Regions from separate parts of the Oerskovia enterophila genome, predicted to be linked through region 2. Evidence: riboswitches for the same ligand, from Rfam matches in the RefSeq annotation. Region 2 holds a riboswitch; each other region holds the start of a gene.

Region 1 (7,716 bases), 480 kb from region 2:
ACCCACGCGCCCAGGGAGATCCCGATGACGAAGGACAGGACGGTCGCCAGGCCGACGAGCACGATGGTCCAGGGCAGAGCCTGACCGATCAGCTCGGACACCGGGGCGGGGAACTTGGTGATGGAGGTCCCGAGGTCGCCGTGCAGGAGGTTGTTCCAGTACCGCAGGTACTGGTCCCACAAGGACGCCTGGTCGTCGGAGCCGAAGAGGAGCTGGATGCTCTTCTCCATCGCGGGGGTGAGCTCTCCCTTGCGGGCCATCTTTGCCCGGAAGATGTCCTCCGCGTTCCCCGGCATCAGCCGAGGGATGAAGAAGTTGAGGGATATGGCGGCCCACAGGGTGATCACGTAGAACGTGAGCCGCCGAGCGTAGTACTTCACCGTTCTGTACGTCCCATCATCATCGAAGCTCCTCCTCGGCCCGACATCACTCGGCGGGCTTGATGGTGCTCAGCACCACGCCGGCAGACACCGAACCCCACGACGGCGGGAAGGCGTAAAGGTTGTCCTCCGTGGGCCACCCGGTGAAGTCCTTCTGGTCGAAGAAGGTCTGCGTCGCGTTGATGACCAGCGGGATGTACGGGAGGTCACGCGTGATCTCGGTCTGGATCGTGGCGTAGGCGTCCTTCTTCGCCGCCTCGTCGTTCGTCGCGGCTGCGGCGTTGACGGCTGCGTCGACCGTGGGGTTCGAGTACCGGGAGAAGTTCCACTCGCCGGACTCGAGCTGAGTCCCGACGGGCTGCGTGTACTCGCCGCTGAACCAGTCGCGGTAGATCTGGAACGGGTCGGCGACCGAGGTGCCGACGACGCCTCCCATGATCAGCTCGAAGCTGCCGGTCTGGCGCGAGTCCGAGAACTCGTCCCACGTGACGGTGCTGGCCGTGACCCCGATGCCGGCGGCCTTGGCCTGCGCGGCGATGAGCTCGGCAGCGGCGTTGTAGTCGCTCCAGCCCTCGACGGACGTGAGGGTCAGCTCGACCTTCTTGCCGTCCTTCTCGTAGATGCCGTCTCCGCCCTTGGTGTAGCCGGCGGCCTCGAGGATCTTGCCGGCCTCGGCAGCGTTCGCCTCCTGCGGGCTGACCTTCTCGACGTCAGGGGAGATCCACTTGTCGTCGCGACCGAGCAGGGCGAACGTCGGGGAGATCTCGCCGGCGAGGCCGACGAAGGCCTTCTCGTTGATGACGCCGCGGTCGATCGCGACGTTGAGCGCCTGGCGGACCGCGACGTCCGTCTGTGCGCCGGCGCACCCTGCCTCGACGTTGGCGCAGGTGTACAGGACCGTCGGGTCCTGCGGCGTGTTGATGTAGCCGAGACGGCCGTCGGCGGTCAGCCCGTCGGGGTCTGCCACGAACATGCCGGCCCAGTCGACCTTGCCGGTCTTCAGGAGGCTCTCGGCCGAGGTGTTCGCGTCGATCCCGAGGTACTGGACCTTCTCGACGGCCGGTGCCCCGCCCCAGTAGTCGGCGTTGGCGGCCATGGTGTAGGACGCGTCGGACGTGCTCGCGACCGTGTAGGGACCGGTGCCCACCGGCGCCTCGTTGGCGAACGTCACGGGGTCGGGGACGTCCTTCCAGACGTGCTGGGGAACCATCCAGGAAGCGCCGAGGAGGGCGAACTCGTTGGTGAACTGCGGGCCCGTGAAGGTGAGCTTGACGGTCGTGGGGTCGACGACCTCGGCGGACGCGAGGTACTCCGGCTTGGAGGTCTCGTTCGAGAAGGACCAGACGACGTCCTCGGCAGTGAACGGCTTGCCGTCGTTCCACGTGACGCCCTCGCGGATCTTCACCGTCAGCTCGGTGCCGTCCTCGTTGAACTCGAAGGACTCCCCGAGCATCGGGGTAGGAGCCTCTGCGCTGGCCTTGTTGTAGTAGAAGAGGGTCTCGTACACGCCACCGAGCGCAGCGTGGAGGACGGTCGGTGCGTACGGGTTGAAGTTCGCAACGATCGGCGTCTGGCTGCCTGCCCACACCGTGAGCACGCCGTCGCCCTTGCTCGCTGTGCCCTGGTCGCCGTCGTCACCCGACGAGCCGCAGCCCGTGGCGAGCAGCGTGAGGCCGGAGGCGAGCGCCACCGCGGTGAGAAGGCGCTTGCGCCCCTTGCTTCGGATCATCATCGGTCCTTTCGAGTCGTCGACGCCTCATCACGTCGATCAGCCCCGCTCGGCGGGTATGTGCAGGAACACTAACGAATCAATCGGGCCCCACGGAGCAATACAACAGGAAAGTTACCTAAATGAAACACGTGAAGGGTCGAACGCGGCAGGATCCGCAGGAATCCGGGGATCTCGCGCGTCGCCGACCGCGCTCGGTGGGCCGGGGGACGCAACCAGGACCCCGGAGGCGCCCGCCGCGACGGTCAAGAGCCTCCCATCGAGGGTGACGGACGCCCTGCCCGGCACGCACCACGGGCCGCTCTGCCCCTCACCCGACCGGTCGGTCAGGTACGAGGCAGCGCGGATCTCAGGGCGTCAGGATCCGACGCGCCCCCTGCTCAGGAGCCCAGCGCCACGTCGAGCGCAGCGCGGGCCTCACGTGCCGCTCCCAGGTCCGTGACCTCGTAGCCGGACCCGCCCCCGCCGCCGGGGCCGCCGTCGTCGGGCCGGATGCCCTTGGCCGAGAGGTGGACCGCGTCCACGCCCGCCGCCACGAGGTCCCCCATGTCCTGGGCTCGCACTCCCCCACCCGCCTGGATCTGCACGCGCCCTGCGGAGTGCCGAGCCATGGCACCCAGCCGGTCGACCCCGTCGATGCTGCGAGCCGCACCACCCGACGTGAGCACGCGCGTGACCCCCAGTCCCGCGAGGAGGTCGAGGGCCGCGGTGACGTCCTCGACGACGTCGATCGCCCGGTGGAAGGTCACCTCGCGCCCGTCTGCGGCCGCGACCAGGGCGCGGACCGCGGCCTCGTCGACGAGACCGTCGGACGTGAGCGCCCCGATCACGACGCCGGCGGCGCCTGCTGCGACGGCCGCGCGGACGTCGCGCACCTGCACGTCGAGCTCGGCCGTGCTGAAGACGAACCCTCCCGGGCGCGGCCGGACCAGCGGGTGGACCTCGACCGGCACTCCCCCGCCCGCGGCCTCTGCGGCCACCGCGACGGCCGCCTCGAGCAGCCCGACGCTCGGCGTCAGCCCACCCGTCGCCCCCAGCGCCGAGCACAGCTCGACCCGGCTGGCGCCGACCTCGGTGGCGATCCGTACGCCGTCGGTGTCCTGGACGGCGATCTCGAGCGCGACCTCGCGTGCCATGTGCTGGTGCTCCTTGCCTCGGGGGCCGGCGCGCGACGGCGCACCGGCGGGTCAGCGGCCAGCGTAGACCCGCGCAGGACCGCGGCCCGACGGCGTCCCGTACGTGACGTCGTCGGGTCGCCCGCCCGCGAGCGCGGCCCGCGAGCCCACCTCACGCCCCGCCGGGGACGACGAGAGCGGCGCGCCCCGCGCGTGCTCGAGGCACACGGGGACGCACCGCTCCTGGTCGTGCGGGCAGTGCCCGGGCCGGCTCAGCGGCCCGTCAGGACGACCGTCAGATGACGCCCTGGGCGATCATCGCGTCGGCCACCTTGGTGAAGCCTGCGATGTTCGCACCGAGCACGTAGTTGCCCGGCTCGCCGTACTCGTCGGCCGTCTCCTCGCAGCGCGAGTGGATGCCCTCCATGATGTGCGCGAGGCGCTCCTCGGTGTACTCGAACGTCCACGCGTCGCGCGAAGCGTTCTGCTGCATCTCGAGGGCCGAGGTCGCGACGCCGCCTGCGTTCGCGGCCTTGCCGGGCGCGAAGAGCACCCCGGCCTCCTGGAGCAGGGCCACGGCCCCCGGCGTGGTGGGCATGTTGGCGCCCTCCGCGACCGCGAGGACACCGTTGGCGACGAGCTGCTTGGCGTCCTGCTCGGTCAGCTCGTTCTGCGTGGCGCAGGGCAGGGCGACGGTCGCGGGGACGTCCCAGATGCTGCCGCCCGTGACGAGGCGCGCACCGGGGCGACGCTCGACGTAGTCGGCCACGCGTCCGCGCTCGACCTCCTTGATCTGGCGGAGGAGCTCGACGTCCACGCCTGCCTCGTCGACCACGTAACCCGACGAGTCGGAGAACGACACGACGTTCGCGCCGAGCTGCTGGGCCTTCTGGATCGCGTAGGTCGCGACGTTCCCGGAGCCCGAGACGACGACGCGCTGGCCGTCGAAGCTCTGACCCTTGGTGCGCAGCATGTGGTCGGCGAAGAAGACCGTGCCGTAGCCCGTGGCCTCGGTCCGCACGAGCGACCCGCCCCAGCTGATGCCCTTGCCCGTGAGGACGCCGGACTCGTAGCGGTTCGTGATGCGCTTGTACTGGCCGAACAGGTAGCCGATCTCGCGGCCACCCACGCCGATGTCGCCGGCCGGGACGTCGGTGTACTCACCGATGTGGCGGTAGAGCTCGGTCATGAACGACTGGCAGAAGCGCATGACCTCGCCGTCGGACCTGCCGCGCGGGTCGAAGTCCGACCCGCCCTTGCCGCCGCCGATGGGCATGCCGGTGAGCGAGTTCTTGAAGATCTGCTCGAACCCGAGGAACTTGACGATGCCCAGGTAGACCGACGGGTGGAACCGCAGACCACCCTTGTACGGGCCGAGAGCCGAGTTGAACTCGACGCGGAACCCGCGGTTGATCTGCACGCGGTTCTTGTCGTCGACCCACGGCACGCGGAAGATGATCTGGCGCTCGGGCTCGCAGATGCGCTCGAGCACGGCGGCGTCGACGTACTGGGGGTTCTTCTGGAGCACCGGGCCGAGCGAGTCGAAGACCTCGCGCACCGCCTGGTGGAACTCGGCCTCACCAGGGTTTCGGGCGAGGACCTCGTCGTAGACGGAGTGCAGACGACTATCCATGAAGTGCTCCTCGGCAGGGCTGGCTCTTAACTGCACCAGGTTACGTACGTGTAAACACGGCCGTACTCCTGTCCCACTCTGAAAGACGGCAGGCTCACGACCTGGGACATCGCCGTTGCCCGGGGCCACTTCCCGTGGCGCGCCCCGGACCCGGCTAGCGCGGGCGGCGGCCGGGCCGCGTCCCGGCCAGCACCCCGCGGGACGGCACCCGCCAGAGCCCCGACCGCGCCCCACCCTGGCCCCGCCACGAAACAACCGTCCACGCCGTGAGAAATCTCGACCGGATCGGTACAGATTCGCGCCGACCGGGCTATACCCCTACCCAACGGTCACGAGCACCAGCGCCAAGCCCCGGCTCGCTGGTCAGCAACCCCTCCCACGACGGGGTGCTCCGGGAGATGACCTGGTCGCGCCGGCACCGGCGCGGCAAGCGTGCAGCACGACGACAGCGAGGACACCATGACGCAGCACCAGGCACCGCCCACCGACCCAGCCGACAGCGCCCTCGGCTCCCGACCCGGCCCTGCCGACGGCTCGCCCCTTCCGCCCCGGCCCGCCGTGGTCACCCTGGTCGGCAACCCGCGCCCGGGGTCACGGACCCTGGGCGCGGCACAGGCCGTCGCGGCCCGGGTCGCCGACCACCTGGGCCTCGCGGCCGGGCCGGCAGAGGCGGGTTCGACAGACCCCGCGAGCTCCCCGGGCAACCCGACCACCGCGACCATCGACCTCGCCGAGATCGCGGCCGAGATCCTGACCCCCGTGCACCCGCGTGCGGACGCCGCGCGCGAGATCGTCGCGGGCGCGACCGTGCTGATCGTCGCGACGCCCGTCTACAAGGGCTCGTACACCGGGCTGCTCAAGGCGTTCCTCGACCTCTACGGTCCGGACGGCCTGGCCGGGGTCGTCGCGGTGCCGGTCGTGGTGTCGGGCAACCCGGCGCACGCCCTGGCCGGCGAGGTGCACCTGCGCCCGCTCCTCGTCGAGCTCGGCGCGACGGTCCCCGCGCGCACGCTCGCCCTGCTGGACTCCCAGCTGAGCGAGGCCGAGCTCGCGAGCACCGTCGACGCCTGGCTCGACCGTGCGGGAGGCCCGTTGCTCCGGGCGGCGAGCGCCGCCGTCGGGCAGGACGTCCCCACCCACCAGACCGCCCCCGAGCTCGCCGAGGTGACCCGATGACCGCCGACCCCACCACCCGCTCCGACGTCGCGGGCCTCGCCGGGCTCGAGGCCCTGCTCCACGAGCAGGACGAGCCCCAGCTCAGCCCCGACGCCTACAAGGCCGTGTTCCGGCAGCACCCCGCGGGCGTCGCGGTCGTCGCGCTGCACCACGAGGGGCGGCCCGTGGGCTTCACCGCGACGTCGGTCATCTCGGTCTCGGCCGCGCCGCCGCTGCTCGCGTTCTCGCTCGCGTCGACGTCGTCGTCGTGGCCCGCGATCTCCGCGGCCCGCACGGTCACGGTCAACTTCCTCAGCGCCGACCAGGACGACGTGTCGGCGCGCTTCGCGACGAGCGGGATCGACCGCTTCGCAGCCGGCGGATGGTCACCGCTCGACTCCGGGGAGCCCGTGATCGACGGCGCGCTGTCCTGGGTGCGCGGGCGCATCATCCAGCGCACGCCCGTGGGCGACAGCTACCTGGTCTCGTTGCGCGCGCTCGCGTCGGGGACGCGCAGCGACGCGACGCCGCTGGTCTACCACGACCGGTCCTACCACCGGATCGGGGACCACTCGGCCCTCTGAGGCCACGGCAAGGGCGAGGGGCCCGACGGCGGTGCGCACCGCCGTCGGGCCCCTCGTCCTTGTCGTGGGTCGGCTACCAGGTCCAGCCGCGCGCGCTGAGCTCGAGCTCCTCGCGCAGCCGCTCGTCCTCGTCGCTGCGCAGGCCCGCGGCGAGCGGGTCCGCGTCGACCTCGAGACCGCTGAGCCGGCACGCCTCGCGCAGCAGGGCGTCGTACGCGCCCTGCGCGGCGAGGTAGTGGTGCGCCCGGGCGTAGACGCCCGGGTCGTCCTGGACGTCGCGCAGCTCGTGCGCGAGCTGGCCCAGGCGGATCTGGAGGCCCAGCGCCACGAGGGGGTCGGGTGCCCGACGGCGCCGGTCGCGCCAGGTGGTCCGGTGCGGCCGGAGGGGAGGGAGGACGTCCACGGGGGGTCGGTCGTGGCGCACCGTGAGCCACGCGATGACGGCGACTGTCGCCGCGCCCACCACGCCGGAGATCACGAGAAGCCACATCGTCGGAGCCTTCTTCCGCGCCCCTGCGCGCCGCGCACGTGCCCGCAGGACACTTCCAGCCTAGGACGTGTGGGAGCGCTCCGCCAGGGTCGGGGACGGCCACGTGGCCCTGCGCGGGAGACGGGAGGCGCCCGCCGGGACCGGGGTCCGGGCGGGCGCCTCTCGCGTCTCGTAGGGCATCGCCTGGCGACGCCCCGTGCTAGCCCGCCGTGAACCCCTTGGCCCGGCGGGCGTCGGCCGGGCCCCACAGGTCGGTCTTGACCTCGGCCCTGACGAGCGGCACGACCTCCTCCGCGAACCGGCGCAGCACGTCGTCCTGCCGCGCCGGCTCCAGGAGGTGGTTGATCGAGACCGACTGCAGGTCGTGCCCGTAGCTCTGGTGGTAGTCGAGGATCTTCTCGGCGACGCGCTCGGGCGAGCCCACGAGGGCCGGGCCGCGCTCGACGGCCTCCTCGATGGTCCGGAAGCTCGTGACCTTGCCGACCGCGGCCGGGTCGTGCTTGCGCAGGTCTGCGCGCGCGACGGCTCCCTCGTAGATGGGGCGGAACTCCTCGATCGCCTGCTCGGTCGTGTCCGCGAGGAACAGCCCGCCCGAGCCGGACCCGACGAACCCGTACGCCGGGTCGTGGC
Region 2 (7,716 bases):
CCCCGTGGACGAGTGGCAGACGCCCCGGTCGTACTTCGTCGTCGAGCGGGCCGAGGTGATCGAGGACTGGGCCCGGGCGACGCCGCGCAGCAACCCGTCGCGTCGTCTGCGGCTCTTCGGCGAGCTGCCCGACGGCACCGAGCTCAAGGCGGGCTACGAGGGCGCGACCGCGCTCTTCGAGGGGCCCGCTCCCGACGGGATCGAGCCCGCGCACGGCGCGGTGCGCTGGTCGACGGGGAGCGTGCGCGTGCACGGCGTCGAGCGCGGGCGGCTCGCGAGCGGCCGGGAGGTCGACGTCCTCGACGTGCGGATGCCCGTCCCCAAGGGGGCTGCCACGCACGACGTGCTGCCCATGGCGCTGACGGTGGGCCAGGTGCTGCCCACACCGCAGCAGGAGGCCTCGATCCGGGCGCTCGCGACGCTCGTGCAGGGGCAGAACCCCGGTGGGGTCGAGGCCCCGCTGGTGCTTCCCGACCACCCTGCGCTCGACCTGCTGCGCAGGTGCCCGCCGCGCACGTCGTCGGGCGGCCCGCTCCCGGCCCTCGCGGACGGCCCCGAGCGGTACATCGACGCCGTCACGGACGCCGTCCGCGACCTCGACGGGTCGTACCTCGGCGTCCAGGGCCCTCCCGGCACCGGGAAGACCCACCTCGCCTCGAAGGTGATCGGACGCCTCGTCGCCGAGGGCTGGCGCGTGGGCGTGGTGGCGCAGTCGCACGACGTCGTCGAGAACGTCCTCGCGGGAGTCATCAGCAAGGGCGGCGTCGCTGCGGACCGCGTGGGCAAGAAGGCCTCGGGTCCCAAGGGGCGCGACGTGTCGAGGGTCGGGCGCGACGTGGGCTCCGGCCTGGCCGACGACGTCGCCGCGGCGGACCTGCCCGAGGGCTCGCGGCTCGTCCCCTGGCGGCTCGTGGACTCCGCGCAGACCTCGGCCTTCGTCGCGGAAGGTCCCGGTGTGATCGGCGGGACGGCCTGGGACTTCGCGCACGTCGAGCGGTTCGGCGACGGCGAGCTCGACCTGCTCGTGATCGACGAGGCCGGGCAGTTCTCGCTCGCGAACACCGTCGCGGTCTCGCGGGCCGCGCAGCGGCTCCTGCTCCTGGGCGACCCGCAGCAGCTCCCGCAGGTCTCGCAGGGGCAGCACCCCGAGCCGGTCGACCAGTCGGCCCTCGGCTGGCTGACCCGTGCCGGCGGAGGGCACGACGTGCTGCCACCGGAGTACGGCTACTTCCTCGCGCGGTCCTGGCGCATGCACCCGGCGCTGTGCGACGCGGTGTCCGAGCTCGCGTACGAGGGCCTGCTGCACGCCGAGGCGGCCGCGGGCGAACGCTTGCTCGTGGGGGTCGAGCCCGGCGTGCACGTGGTCGAGGTCGAGCACGCCGGGAACGCGGTCTCCTCGGTCGAGGAGGCCCAGGAGATCGTGCGCCAGGTCCAGGCGCTGCTCGGGACCACCTGGTACCCGGGCGGGCGGGGTGGGGGTGCCGCAGGTTCCCACGCTGGGGCCCCCACCGGCTCGCGCCCGCTCGACCAGCACGACTTCGTGGTCGTGGCCCCCTACAACGCGCAGGTCTGGACCGTGCGGCACGCGCTCCAGGCCGCAGGGCTGGGGGACGTGCGCGTGGGCACGGTCGACAAGTTCCAGGGCAAGGAGGCGCCCGTCGCGATCGTCTCGATGACGGCCTCGGCGCGTGAGGACGTGCCGCGCGGCATGGAGTTCCTGCTGTCGCGCAACCGCGTGAACGTCGCGGTCTCGCGGGGCCAGTGGTGCGCCGTCGTGGTCCGCTCGCACCGGCTCACCGACTACCTGCCGCAGCACCCCGAGGAGCTCGCCGAGCTGGGCGCGTTCATCGGGCTGTGCCAGTCGGGGGCCGCTCGGTAGCGGCCGAGCTTCCGCTGAGTGCGTGATGCGGCAGCGACACGCCGGGCGAGTCGCTGCCGCATCACGCACTCGACGGCGGGTCAGGGCTCAGAAGTCCCCGAACCCTCCGAAGTCCCCACCACCGAAGTCGCCGAACCCACCGAAGTCACCGCCGAGGTCCCCTCCGGCCTCGGTGACCTCTCCGCCCGTGTCGCCCGCTCCAGGGTCGGCCTCGGTCGCCCCGGGATCCCCCTCGCCGCCCGCCCCGCCGTCGCTCGCGAGGTTCGCGGTCGGGTCGCCGAACATCGGGCCGAACATCATGTTGGCGACCGCGGAGCCGATCACGACGCCCGCGATGGTGCCGAGCATGCTCGAGCCGATCATCGAGCCCATGCCGGGCCCGCCCGGGCCGCCGACCCCTTGCCGGCCGCCGAACGACCGCTCGAGCGTGCCGGGATTGCGCATCTCGGCGCGGGTCGCCATGCGGGCGAGCGACTGCGGGTCGTCGGAGGTCGCACGCTCGGCGGGCGGCAGGTTCTCGCCGAGGTCGGTGAGCACACGGCGCCGCTGCTCGGGCGTGAGCCGCTCGAACGCCTCGGTGTGCGCCTGCTCGACGGCCTCGGGGGGAGCCGTGCGCAGCAGGTAGCGGTAGCGGTCGATCGCGACGTCGTCCTCGCTGCGCCCCGGACCCGTCGGAGCGGGGGGCGGGGTGCCGTACACGGGGGACTCGTGGCCGTCGTAGGTCGCGTGGCGGCGCGGCATCCCCTCGTCCTGCGGGGTGCGGCCGAGGAGGCGGTCGAGGAATCCCATGAGCGTGTCCTTCTGGTCGAACCGTCGAGGGCGGGTGCCCTCACCGGTTCAACGCGGTTCGCCGCCCCTCCGTTCCGTCGAGTGCGTGGTTCGGCAGCGACACGCCCGGCGAGCCGCTGCCGAACCATGCACTCAGCGGGGAGCGGGCTCCGGCACGCAGCCCACCCCACCCAGGAGCCGGACGTTGAGCGGCTGTCCCGCGAGCTCGAGCGCGTGGTACTGCTCGTGCACGCGCACGGTCAGCCCGTCGGCCAGGTCGAGCCCCGTGTGGTGCCACACGCGGCACGCCCCCTCACCCGTCGTGTACTCGACGACGACCTCGACGCCTCCGTCGACCGGTCGCACCGCGCGGACCGTGCCGTCACGCCAGCCCCAGGGCCGGTTGCCCAGCATGCGTGCGTGGACGGGGTGCAGGAGGTGCCCGGTGTCGTACCGGTCGCACACGGTCGGTACGGGACAGGGGGCGGTGCTCGCCCGGCGTTCCATGACGTGCTGGGCCATGGTGCTCCTTCTCTCCGGCCCGACGGCGGAGCTCACCCGCGTGCGGGCACCCACCCGGGCGAAGCCCAGGGCGAGGGGCACGAGGACGAGCGCTGCGGCGTGGGGCTGCTCGCTCTTCCCCCACGGGCGTGGGGGCGGGTCTTCCTCCGGGAGCACCGTGCGCGTCGCGCGGTTGCCGGACCAGCACGCCGGAGGGCGGTTCGCTGGTCCTCTGGACCGTTCTCAGTTCTACCACGGCGTCCAGGACCAGGCACAGGGGTACCTGGTCCTGGACGCACGAGTGCCCCCGACCGGCGAACCGGTCGGGGGCACTCGTTCAATGATCAGCTACGCCCGGAGGCGAGTGAGATCAGAGCGGGCGGATGTTCTCCGCCTGCGGGCCCTTGGGGCCCTGCGTCACGTCGAACTCGACGCGCTGGTTCTCCTCGAGCGAGCGGAAGCCCTGCGTCTGGATGGCGGAGTAGTGCGCGAACACGTCGGCGCTGCCGTCCTCAGGTGCGATGAAGCCGTAGCCCTTCTCGCCGTTGAACCACTTCACGGTTCCCAATGCCATGGGGATCTCCTTCTAGAGTTTCAAACAGCTCCATGATCTGGAGCCGAACATCACGGTGTTCGTCGTCAACTCTTGGGTAACAAGGTTCGCGGTGGCATGGGGCCGTTGCGCAAGGACAAGCGAGGCACTGCAATCTCACCGGTAACGGTACAGGGGTTACTCCGACTGTGCTACCCCTGTTGCTAACGATTGAAGTACTTGTGTCCCCCAACCAGGTCATGACCGAGCAAATCGGGCACGGTCACGAGCGTGTAACCAGCAGCCCGCAGGCTGTCCACGATGCCGGGCACGGCCGACACGGTCGAGGCGTGGATGTCGTGCATCAGCAGGATCGCCCCAGGTCGGGCACCTGCGAGGGCCCGCTCCGAGGTCATGGCCGAGTCCTTGTTCTTCCAGTCCTCGGTGTCGACGTTCCACAGGATCGCCGGCTCGTTGCGCTGGGAGAGGACACTCGTCACAGTATCGCTCGTCGCGCCGTACGGGGGCCGTACGAGCGTGGGTCGGACGCCCGACGCGGCCTCGACCGCGTCCGCGGTCGACTGCAGCTCCTGCGAGATCTGGTCGGTGCCGAGCTTCGACAGGTCGGGGTGGGACCACGTGTGGTTCCCGACGGCGTGCCCCTCCGCGACCTCGCGGCGCACCAGGTCGGGGTTCGCCTGGACCGACCGCCCGACGAGGAAGAACGTGGCCCTGGCCTGCTTCTCGGCCAGGGTGTCGAGGAGCTGGGACGTGTACCTGCCGGGGCCATCGTCGAAGGTCAGGGCGATGCACTTGAGCACCGAGCAGTCCGGCGCGTCGGGCGAGGCGGGGGGCGGTGCGGCCACGGGCGGCTCCTCGACAGGGGGCGGGGCGATCCCCACGAACGGCGCACCGCTCGCCGCGACCTCGGCAAGCTGCTTGCCGACGGCCGACAGGACGGACCGGGTCGCGTCCGGCTCGAGCCGCACGGCGAGCTCCCCGTCGGCCCGTGCCGAGACCAGGCCGGGCGAGAAGACCAGGGTCGCTGCGCCGTCGGGCCCGAGACGGACGTCCCGGAACGTGTCCTCCGACGACGGCACAGGCTCGCCGAACCCCAGCCCCGCGGCCGTGAGCGCCGCTCCTACCCACTCCGCGGCCTGCTTGCGGCCGTCCGCGGTGAGCAGGTCGGCCGACCACGTCGTGGTCGCGCGCGGGAGGTCGGTGTAGAACGTCTGGCTGCCGACCTCCCCGTTCGCCCCGCCCGTGAAGGCGTAGGTCGAGGCGTGCACGCCCAGCACGTCGCCCTGCGCGAGCACCAGGTCCCAGCCGACGTTGAGCTCGTTGCCCGTCGCGGCGGGGTCGACCGCGGCCTCGTAGGCCTGCGTCGTCGCGTCGACGAAGCGACCGAACGCCCGCGCGAGCGAGCGCTCGCCAGGGATCGCGACGGTCGAGATCGAGCGGGCGTCGCCCGTGTCCGCGGTCGACTCCTGGTGGATCTCGAGGTTCTCGACCAACGTCGGGTCGAGCACCGCAGGCGGGTCCACCCGCTCGGCGGGGACCGGGGTCGCGGTCGGTGACGGGGTGGGCGAGGGCTGTGCCGACGGCTGTGCGGACGCGCGCGTCAGGAAGAACGTGACGCCCGCGGCGACGACCAGCAGGGCGACGAGGACGGCGACGACCCGGACGACCCGGTTCTGCGGGCGCGCAGGGGAGGAACCGCCCGGCGGCAGACCGCGGGACGGGGAGGCGTGCGGGGACATCAGGCCACCGTGCCACGCAGGGACGGTGCGCGTCGCGCCCGGACGGGCCGATGAGGCGAGCGCCACAGCGTCCGCCTCGATCCCTCGCACGGCCGCCCCAGGGGCTCCACGACCTTCACGCGCCGCGCACGCGTCACGTACCCGGCCGCAGTCGCCCCTCGAGGCGTGCGAGGCGGCACCACCCGCCACGTGGCGGGTGGTGCCCACCGCCGCGCGCGGGGTAGAACTGAGTGATGGTCTCTCCCTCCCAGGTCCCCGGCGTCGTGCTGAACAACGGCGTCACCGTCCCGCAGGTCGGCCTCGGCGTCTTCAAGGTGCCCGACGACGCGACCCAGCAGAACGTCGAGGAGGCGCTCGAGGCGGGCTACCGGCACATCGACACCGCGGCCGGCTACTACAACGAGGCCGGGGTCGGCGCGGCTCTGCGCGCGAGCGGGCTGCACCGTGACGAGGTCTTCGTGACGACGAAGCTGCGCAACGGCGACCAGGGGTTCGAGTCCGCCCTCCAGGCCTTCGAGGACTCGCGCGAGGCCCTCGACCTCGAGGTCGTCGACCTGTACCTGATCCACTGGCCGGTCCCCAGCAAGGACCTCTACGTCGAGACCTGGCGGGCGTTCGAGAAGCTCTACGCCGACGGCGCGGCGCGCGCGATCGGCGTGTCCAACTTCCTGCCCGACCACCTCGCGCGGCTCCTCGCCGAGACCGACGTGGTGCCCGCCGTCAACCAGATCGAGGTCCACCCGACGTACCAGCAGCGCGCCACGCAGGCCGCGACGCTCGCCGCGGGCATCGCGGTCGAGGCGTACTCGCCGCTCGGGCGGGGGGCCGACCTCGACCACCCCGTCGTGGCGAAGGTCGCCGCGGCCCACGACGTCACCCCGGCCCAGGCGATCCTGCGCTGGCACGTCCAGGGCGGACGGGTCGTCATCCCCAAGTCGGTGAACCTCGAGCGTCTCGCCGCGAACATCGACGTGTTCGGGTTCGAGCTCTCGTCCGACGAGGTCGCCGCGATCGACGGGCTCGACTCGGACGCACGCCTGGGCTCCGACCCCGCGACGGCCGCGTTCTCGCAGTATCCGTCCTGACCTCGGACGCCCCCCACCTGCACCTCTGCCGAATCGAGACGTCCCCGTGACGGCGCCGTAACGCGGGACGGAGTCTCGCGTAACGGTGCCCGCATACGTTCCAGGCACTCAGGTCGTCAGGACCCGAGCCCGGAACGTCGGGCACGTTGTCCGGTTCGCCGTGTGTGACTCTCTGGTTGCAATTGTGCATCTGGGGTTTCGCGCGCGTCCGACCTGTGCCATCGTCAGCACGATATTCAGTGCTGAATATTCAGGTGATCCACCGCGGGTGCGAGGAATCTGAGCACCCGGGTGCGATCTGGCGCACGGAGGTTCGGAATGCAACGCACAGCACGTCGAACGACGGGTGGGCTGGCACTCGCGCTGGCTGCCACCCTCGCCATCACCGCATGCGGTACTCAGTCTCAGGGGGACAACACAGGATCGACAGAGTCGTCGAGCGAGACCGGCACGGCCGACCTCGCGATCGTGCCTTCCGTCCAGATCGACATCGACGGCCAGGAGGTCCCGGTCTCGACGTCGGGCGACCCCGTCGACCCGGCCGGTGACGGCACGGCCGAGTGCGCCGAGGGGACCTCGATCGCCATGGCGGGCGCCCTGACCGGACCCAACGCCGCGCTCGGGCAGAACATCCTCTACGGCGCCAAGGTCGCCGTGGACGCGTTCAACGCCGCGAACGCGGGCTGCCAGGTCACCATCAAGGAGTTCGACACCGAGGGCGACCCGCAGAAGGCCACCCAGGTCGCCCCGCAGATCGTGGGCGACGCGAGCGTCATCGCGCTCCTGGGCCCGGCGTTCTCGGGCGAGACCTCCGCGACCGGCGACGTCTTCAGCCAGGCGGGCCTGCCGTCGCTGTCGGCGTCGGCGACCAACCCCGACATCACCAAGAACGGCTGGAAGACGTTCTTCCGCGGCCTGGCGAACGACGCGGTCCAGGGCCCCGCGGTCGCCAAGTACATGGTGGACACGCTCGGCTACGACAAGGTCTGCGTGGTCCAGGACAACTCGGACTACGGCGTGGGCCTCGCCAAGGAGATCACCGCGGGCCTCGGTGAAGCGGCGGACGACTCGTGCTCGGCCGAGGTCAAGGTCGGTGACAAGGACTTCGCGGCGGCGACCCAGATCATCTCGAGCTCGGACGCCGACGCGGTCTTCTACGCCGGCTACTACGCCGAGGCCGCGCCGTTCGCG
Region 3 (7,716 bases), 420 kb from region 2:
GGTTCCTCGCGGGTCGCGAGGCTCGCGGTCAGCCGCGCGTCCATGGGTGCGACCACGACCCAGGTCCACACCGTGAAGACGAGCGCGGCGACGCTCCATCCGGCGAGGACCGCGAACCGGGGGTAGCCCTGCGTGCCGAACCAGAGGCCCGCGGCGATCCCCACGACAGCACCGACACCGAGGCGTACGACGGGACCCGCGCCCAGGGCGTCGCGGCGGGCGGGGGACGTGGGGAGGTCGGGGATCGAGGGAGTCACGCGGTCAGTCAACCACCGGCCCCACGGCCCGTCGCGCCGGATCGGCGTCTCCGCCGCTCCGGCTCGAGCGCGCGGATCTGCGGCACCGTGCGCTGCGGTCTCGCCGTGCCCGTCGCGCTACGCGCGCTCGGCGAGGTACCGGAGCTGGGCGCGGACGCTCTGCCGGGCGGCCGGGAGCACCCCGGGGGTGACGGCGCCGTAGACGATTGCCGTGACCTGCTCGACGAGCCGGTCGGTCACGGGGTCTCCCGCGAGCCGGGCCGCGGCGAGGGCCGCGCGCACCTCGGCGAGTCGCCCCAGCCGGTGCTCGCGGTACGCCCGCACGACGGCGGACAGGTCGTCCAGGTGCGGGCCGTGCGCGGGCAGGACCGTCGCGGCCCCGAACGCCTCGAGCGTGTCGAGGCTCGTGAGGTAGTCGCTCAGCGAGCCGTCCGGCGCGGAGATCACCGTGGTGCCGCGCCCGAGGATCGTGTCGCCCGTCAGCACCGATCCGCGCGGGCCGTCGTCCGGCAGGCGGAAGCTCAGGGAGTCGGCGGTGTGGCCCGGGGTCGCGACGACCTCGATCCGCAGCCCGGCCGCATGGAGGACCTCGCCCCCGTGCAGCGGTTCGACCGTTCCCCCGTGCGCTGACCCGCCGAGCGGCCCGCCCCCCGCGGGGTGGCAGTGGACGGGGTCGGCCGCCCGGACGGGCGCCCCGGTGAGCTCGGCGAAGCGCGCCGCCCCTGCGGTGTGGTCCGCGTGCCGGTGCGTGACGAGGACCAGCTCGACGCGCGGCCCGTCGGCCAGGGCCGAGAGGTGAGCGACGTCGTCGGGCCCGGGGTCGACGACCACGCGCGTGCGCGCGCCGGGCGCGGCCAGGACGTAGGACCTGGTCCCGTCGAGCGTCATGGGTCCGGGGTTCGGGGCGAGCAGCACCGAGGCGTGGTCCGTGACGCGCACGGGCACGCCCGACGGCGCCGCGTCGGCGGGCGGTCGGGTGCGCTCTGGCCGCGTCGGGTTCACAGGACGGTCGTCAGGCGAGCGCGTCCGCGAGCAGCTCGAGCGTCTGCGTGCGGCCGGGCGTCGCGTCGAGCGACTCGTCGGCGCGGGACGCCGCGACGGGCACGACCATGACCTCGTCGACGCCGTGCCGGGCGGCCAGCTCGCGCACGCGACGCGCGGCAGCCTGGGGCTCGTCGACGATCCAGCGGTCGAGCATCTCGTCGGCCATCTGGGACGTGAGCCCGTCGAGCGGCGTCGACGCCGCGTCCTCGACCGTCTCCTGGGCGCCCAGCGGCTTGCCCGAGCGCAGGCGGGCCATCATGCGGGCCTGGGGCAGCGCGCGCGCACGGGCCTCGGCGAGCGTCGGGGCGACCGACACGTTGACCGTCAGGAACGTCTCCGGCGCCGGGTGCTCGGGCGACGGGCGGTAGCCGTCGCGGTAGAGCGCGAGGATCTCGTCGATGCCCTGACCTGAGAAGTGGTTGGCGAACACGTACGGCAGGCCGAGCTCGGCGGCCAGGCGTGCCGAGTAGTCGCTCGACCCGAGCAGCCAGACGGTCGGCACGGACTCGGCGGCCGGGGTTGCGTGCACGTCGTAGACCTGTCCGCTCGTGAGGCGGACCGAGGCGCCCTCGGCGCTCATGAGCGAGCGGATGTCCTGGACGTGCTGGGGGAAGCGGTCGACGTCGGACGTGGGGCCGCTGCTGCGGAGCAGGGCCGTGACGACGGGGTCGCTGCCGGGCGCCCGGCCGATCCCCAGGTCGACGCGTCCCGGGGCCATGGCCTCGAGGACCGCGAACTGCTCGGCCACGACGAGCGGCGCGTGGTTGGGGAGCATGACGCCGCCCGAGCCGACGCGGATCCGTTCGGTCACCGCGGCGGCCGCCGCGATCATGACGGGCGGGGCGGACGCGGCGACCGCTGGCATGTTGTGGTGCTCGGCGAACCAGTAGCGCGTGAAGCCGAGGCGGTCGGCGAGGCGCACGAGGTCCAGGGACGCGGCGATGGCCTGGGAGCTTGACTGTCCCGAACGGACGGGGACGAGGTCGAGGACGGAGAGGCGCGGCGAGGTAGTCATCGCCAGGTCCAACCCCGGGAGGCGGTCGGGGTATTCCTGCTTGCTGTCGCTGGGTGCGGAGTTCTTGCGCGACACGCCGGGCATTTCGCGCAAGAACTCCGCACCCAGCGGTGCGGCGGGCGGCTCAGCGCGCGGCGAGCGCCTGCTCGACGTCCTCGATCAGGTCGAGCGGGTCCTCGAGGCCGATCGACAGGCGCACGGTCGTCTCCGCGATCCCGACGGCGGCACGGCCCTCCGCGCCCAGCTTGCGGTGCGTCGTGGTCGCGGGGTGCGTGATGAGGGACTTGGCGTCGCCCAGGTTGTTGGAGATGTCCACGATCTGCAGGGCGTCGAGGAACTGGAACGTGCGCTTCTTGAGGAGCTCGGCGTCCGTGCCCGGGTCGTCGGCGCCGGGCACGTCGAGGTTGAACGTCACGACCGTCCCGCCGCCGCTCTGCTGGGCCTTGGCGAGCTCGACCTGGGGGTGCGAGGCGAGGAACGGGTAGCGCACGGCCGTGATGCCGGGCAGCTCCTCGAGCGCGGTCGCGACCTGGAGGGCCGCGGTGTTCTGGGCCTTGACGCGCACCGACAGGGTCTCGAGGCCCTTGACCAGGACCCACGCGTTGAACGCGCTGAGCGAGGGTCCGGTGTTGCGGATGAAGGTCTGGACCGGGCCCTTGACGTACTCCTCGGACCCCAGGATTGCGCCGCCGAGCACGCGTCCCTGGCCGTCGATGTGCTTGGTCGCCGAGTACACGACGACGTCCGCGCCGAGCTCGAGCGGCTTCTGCAGCACGGGGGTCGCGAACACGTTGTCGAGCACGACGACGGCCCCCGCCGCGTGCGCGAGGTCGCTCACGCGGCGCACGTCGATCACGTCCTGCATGGGGTTGGACGGGGTCTCGAAGAAGACGACGTCCGCGGGGGTCGACAACGCCTCCTCCCACTGCGACAGCACGTGACCGTCGACGTAGTCGGTGCGCACGCCCCACTTGGCGAAGATCTCGTCGAAGATCACGAGCGACGAGCCGAACAGGGCGCGGGCCGCGACGATGCGCGACCCGGAACCGACCAGGGCCGCGAGCGACGTGAAGACCGCGGACATGCCCGACGCCGTGGCGTAGCAGGCCTCGGCGCCCTCGATGAGTCGCAGCCGCTCCTCGAACGTGTGCACGGTCGGGTTGCCGTAGCGCGAGTAGATGAAGCGGTCGACCTCGCCCGCGAAGGCGGCCTCGGCCTCGGCGGCGCTCCCGTAGACGTAGCCCTGCGTGAGGAAGAGCGCCTCGCTCGTCTCCTCGAAGTCGGAGCGAGCGTGGCCGCCGCGCACCGCGAGGGTGTCGGGCCGCACCGAGCGGGGCAGCGGGCCGCGGCCCGAGCCGCCCGGGATCCCGGCGGGGATGCGCAGGACGCCGTCCCCGGTGCCGGCGCTCACGACTGCTTCCAGGGGAGGCCCGCTGCGCGCCAGCCGTCGGAACCACGGTGACCGGCGCCGTCGAGCGCTCCTTCGAAGCCTTCGAGGACGTTGTACGCGGGGCCCAGGCCGGCGGCGGTCGCGGCCTTGGCCGCGCCGATCGAACGGGCTCCCGAGCGGCACAGGAACACGACGGGGGTCTCGGGTGTCACGCCGGCCGCAGCGAGGTCCGTGACGAACGACGGGTTGGGCCGGCCGTCGAGCGTGACCCACTGGGTCAGGACCGGTTCGCGGCCCGTCGAGGACAGGTCGGGGACGCCGACGAAGCGCCACTCGGCGTCGGTGCGGACGTCGACGAGGACGGCGTGCGGGTCGGCCTGGAGAAGGGTCCACGCCTGCTGGGGCGTGATGTCGCCGGCGTAGCCGGCGGCGGGCCGGGCGTCGGGGACCGGTGCAGCGGTCGCGCGGTCGGGGGCACTCATGGTGATCCTCCATCGGTCGTGGCGGTAGCACCCTCGCCCGTCACCGGGGGGTTGCTGCGGCGTCATCGTGCCAAGTCACTCAGCCGCTCTGGATGGTTGCGTCGGATCGTACGTCACCGTTCCCACGGAGTGAAACGGGTGTCTCGCAGGGTGGGCAGGGGATAGGTTGCTGCGCATGGAGCACCCTGCGCGCCGCCACGAGGTAGAGGATTCCCGTCGAGACAGCGGGCTCGGGGCCTCTACCTCGACGCAAGCCCTCTATCTCACGGCAGGCGGTCGTGAGCAGAGCCCGCCCGAGGAGGTCCTGACCGGGGGCAACTCCTCGACCGTCGTGCGGAGCGGTGACACGGTCCGCCGGACCGCCGGGCCGTGGACACCCACGGTCCAGGCCCTCCTGGCGCACCTGCGGGCGAGCGGCGTCACCGAGGTGCCCGAGCCGCTGGGGACCGACGACCAGGGGCGCGAGGTCCTGTCCTACCTCCCGGGCGACGTCGCGAACTACCCCCTTCCCCTGTGGGTCTGGGACGAGTCGGTGCTCCGTGACGCGGGCGCGCTGCTGCGGCGCGTGCACGACGCGAGCGTCGGTTTCCTCGCCGCGGGCGACGCGCCCGCGCCACCCGTCTGGCAGAGCGCACCACACGAGCCCGCCGAGGTCGTGTGCCACAACGACGTCGCCCCGTACAACCTGGTCTTTCGCGACGGGGTCGTCGTCGGGCTCATCGACTTCGATACCGCGAGCCCCGGCCCCCGGATCTGGGACCTGGCTTACCTCGGCTACCGGCTCGTGCCCCTCGTGGCGGACGCCGGGGACGGGGAGGGAGCCGACGTCGTCGGGCGGCTGGACCCGTTGGCGCGGCTCGACGCCCTGGTCGCCGCGTACGGGATGCGGTACTCGCGTCGCGAGGTCCTGACCGTCGTGGTCGCGCGGCTCGACGAGCTCGCGGCCTTCACCGACGAGAGGGCGTCAGCGACCGGGCGGGACGACTTCCGGGAGCACGCGGCCATGTACCGGGCCGACGCGCGACACATTCAGGCGCTCGCGGACGCGTCGCCTCGCTGAGCGGGTTCGCCCGCCTGACAGGCACCCTCTGCCCACCATCCGAGACGCCGTGCCCACCGGTTGACACGCTCTGCGGGCCTCGCCCATCCTTGACACCAGGTCATGAGTGCCAGCGCAAAACCCCGGTTTGCTGGCCGGCAACCCTCCTCCGCGGCGGGGTGCCCCGGGTGACGACCAGGTCCCTCTCTACAAGGAGGGGGGCAAGCGCGGAGGGGCCGCAGGGCGAACTCCGACGACCACCGGAGGACGTGCCATGAGCGCACACGCAGTCATCGAAGCCCCTACCTCGTGTGCCGTGCTGCCCGTCGTGGGCAGCGACACCCTGGTCCCCCTCGTCGACGGGCGCAGCGTCCCGTACGCCAACCTCGACGTCGCGGCGTCGGCCCCGGCGCTGCAGGTCGTGGCCGACCGCGTCAACGAGGTCCTGCCGCTCTACGCGAGCGTGCACCGCGGCGCGGGCTACCTGTCCCAGGTGTCGACCGCGCTCTACGAGGCCGCGCGCCAGACCATCGGCGCGTTCGTCGGAGCCCGCGAGGACGACGTCACGATCGTCACGCGCAACACCACGGACTCGCTCAACCTGCTCGCGGGCTGCGTCCCGGCCCAGGCCGACGGTTCGCCGGGCCGTGTGCTCGTGCTGGACGTCGAGCACCACGCGAACCTCCTGCCGTGGCAGCGCACGGGCGGGGCCACGGTCCTGGTCGGCGGTGCGACGGTCGCCGAGACCCTGTCCGGGCTGCGCGCCGAGCTGTCGCGCTTCCCGTACGCGCTCGTCGCGATCACGGGGGCCTCGAACGTCACGGGCGAGTCGCTGCCGCTCGCCGAGGTCGTCGCCGCGGCGCACGACGCCGGAGCGCGGGTCCTGCTCGACGGCGCCCAGCTCGTCCCGCACCGGGGCGTCTCGCTCGCCGCGAGCGACGTGGACTACGTCGCGTTCTCGGGCCACAAGACCTACGCGCCGTTCGGTGCGGGCGCGCTCGTGGGGCGCCGCGACTGGCTCGACGCCGGGACGCCCTACCTCGCCGGGGGCGGCGCGGTGCGCAACGTGACGCTCGACGGCACCGCGTGGCAGAGCGCCCCGGCGCGGCACGAGGCCGGGTCGCCCAACGTGATCGGCGCGGTCGCGCTCGCCTCGGCGTGCGACGCGCTCGCGGCGCTCGAGCCGGGCGTGCTGGTCGCGCACGAGACCGAGCTGCGTGCCCGTCTCGTCGAGGGGCTCGAGGAGATCGACGGCGTGCGCGTCGTCCGCGCCTGGGCCGACGCCGTGGACCCCGTGGGCGTCGTGACCTTCTCGGTCGACGGCCACGACGCGGGCCTCGTCGCGTCCTACCTGTCGGCCGAGCACGGCATCGGCGTGCGTGACGGCCGGTTCTGCGCGCACCCGCTCCTGGCCCGCCTGGGATTCCCGGCCGGTGCCATCCGGGCGTCGATCGGCGTGGGCACCACGGGCGAGGAGATCGAGCGCCTGATCGCGGCGCTGCGCGCCTACGTCGGCGAGGGGGCCAAGGCCCGGTACGAGGTCGTCGACGGCTGCTGGGTCGTGAGCGACGACCCTCGTCCGCTGCTCCAGGTCGCAGGGCTCTCCGGGCTGTTCGCGACCGCCGCGGTCGGCAACATCACGGCCGCCGTGGGGTGCGGTCCGGCGCCGGCCTGACGGGCCCTCTGACCTGCGGAGACACTCCTCGGAGCGCAACGTTCACCCGTGCGTCACCTCGTCGCCCACGAACGACCGCTCCGTGGTCTTGGCGGCGACGCCCGCGTGTGTTCTGATATGCGCTGTGCAGCACGATGTCGTCCTGGAAGGCCACGGGTTCCGCCTCGAACCCCTGGCTGTCGCGCACGCCGGTGCGCTGGCTCAGATCGTCGATCCGACGATGTGGGCGGGTATGAGTACGACCCTCCCTGCGGGGGAGGTCGGGATGGTGAACTTCATCGAGGACACTCGGGCTACCCGGGCGCTGACGGCCTTCGCCGTCGTCGACGCGGGCTCGGGTCTCGTGGTGGGGAGCACCGCTTTCCGTGACCTGTCGCTCGACGACAGGCGCGTGGAGATCGGGCGGACCTTCTACGCGCGTTCCACGTGGGGGAGCCTCGTGAACCCGGTCTCGAAATGGTTGCTGCTCCGACATGCGTTCGAGTCGTGGGACGTGCACCGCGTGGGCTTCCGGGTGGACGCGCGCAACGCGCGCTCGCTCGCCGCGATGCGTCGCCTCGGCGCGTACGAGGAGGGCGTCATGCGAGGTCATCGCACGGCCCCCGACGGCACGCGTGCCGACTCGGTGTGCTTCTCGATCCTCGCGCACGAGTGGGCGGGCGTCGAGCTCGGCCTGCTCGCGCGGATCACGAGCCCGCGGATCGTCCCGGTGCTCGGCCCCGTCGAGATGTCCGCCGCCGGCGAGCCCGTGACCACGCCGCTCCTGTCGGTGGTCCCGCCGGTCGCGGACCACGTCGCCGAGGCGGCCGGTCAG

Evidence for each region. Region 2 has a riboswitch for S-adenosylmethionine ahead of ACIPWA_RS15610 (hypothetical protein). Riboswitches for the same ligand answer to the same signal wherever they lie in the genome.
Region 1: another riboswitch for S-adenosylmethionine. It lies ahead of ACIPWA_RS13690 (NADPH-dependent FMN reductase); the one in region 2 lies ahead of ACIPWA_RS15610 (hypothetical protein).
Region 3: another riboswitch for S-adenosylmethionine. It lies ahead of ACIPWA_RS13935 (aminotransferase class V-fold PLP-dependent enzyme); the one in region 2 lies ahead of ACIPWA_RS15610 (hypothetical protein).

What each region holds. Positions count from the first base shown of each region.
Region 1 is NZ_JBIVFZ010000004.1:135,806-143,521, forward strand. Features, by position in the region: gene ACIPWA_RS13670 (ABC transporter permease) at 1-380, opposite strand, end outside; gene ACIPWA_RS13675 (ABC transporter substrate-binding protein) at 427-2,112, opposite strand; gene ACIPWA_RS13680 (copper homeostasis protein CutC) at 2,490-3,245, opposite strand; gene gdhA (NADP-specific glutamate dehydrogenase) at 3,520-4,857, opposite strand; SAM riboswitch class IV at 5,185-5,296, shown strand; gene ACIPWA_RS13690 (NADPH-dependent FMN reductase) at 5,317-6,033, shown strand; gene ACIPWA_RS13695 (flavin reductase family protein) at 6,030-6,596, shown strand; gene ACIPWA_RS13700 (hypothetical protein) at 6,670-7,086, opposite strand; gene ACIPWA_RS13705 (LLM class flavin-dependent oxidoreductase) at 7,286-7,716, opposite strand, start outside.
Region 2 is NZ_JBIVFZ010000004.1:615,283-622,998, reverse strand. Features, by position in the region: gene ACIPWA_RS15620 (TM0106 family RecB-like putative nuclease) at 1-1,879, shown strand, start outside; gene ACIPWA_RS15615 (hypothetical protein) at 1,967-2,668, opposite strand; gene ACIPWA_RS15610 (hypothetical protein) at 2,801-3,169, opposite strand; SAM riboswitch class IV at 3,276-3,387, opposite strand; gene ACIPWA_RS15605 (cold-shock protein) at 3,519-3,722, opposite strand; gene ACIPWA_RS15600 (polysaccharide deacetylase family protein) at 3,905-5,440, opposite strand; gene ACIPWA_RS15595 (aldo/keto reductase) at 5,674-6,525, shown strand; gene ACIPWA_RS15590 (branched-chain amino acid ABC transporter substrate-binding protein) at 6,994-7,716, shown strand, end outside.
Region 3 is NZ_JBIVFZ010000004.1:194,048-201,763, reverse strand. Features, by position in the region: gene ACIPWA_RS13965 (DUF1345 domain-containing protein) at 1-257, opposite strand, end outside; gene ACIPWA_RS13960 (MBL fold metallo-hydrolase) at 375-1,202, opposite strand; gene ACIPWA_RS13955 (LLM class flavin-dependent oxidoreductase) at 1,270-2,316, opposite strand; gene ACIPWA_RS13950 (O-succinylhomoserine sulfhydrylase) at 2,441-3,700, opposite strand; gene ACIPWA_RS13945 (rhodanese-like domain-containing protein) at 3,724-4,188, opposite strand; SAM riboswitch class I at 4,195-4,287, opposite strand; gene ACIPWA_RS13940 (phosphotransferase enzyme family protein) at 4,364-5,248, shown strand; SAM riboswitch class IV at 5,347-5,461, shown strand; gene ACIPWA_RS13935 (aminotransferase class V-fold PLP-dependent enzyme) at 5,502-6,902, shown strand; gene ACIPWA_RS13930 (GNAT family N-acetyltransferase) at 6,985-7,716, shown strand, end outside.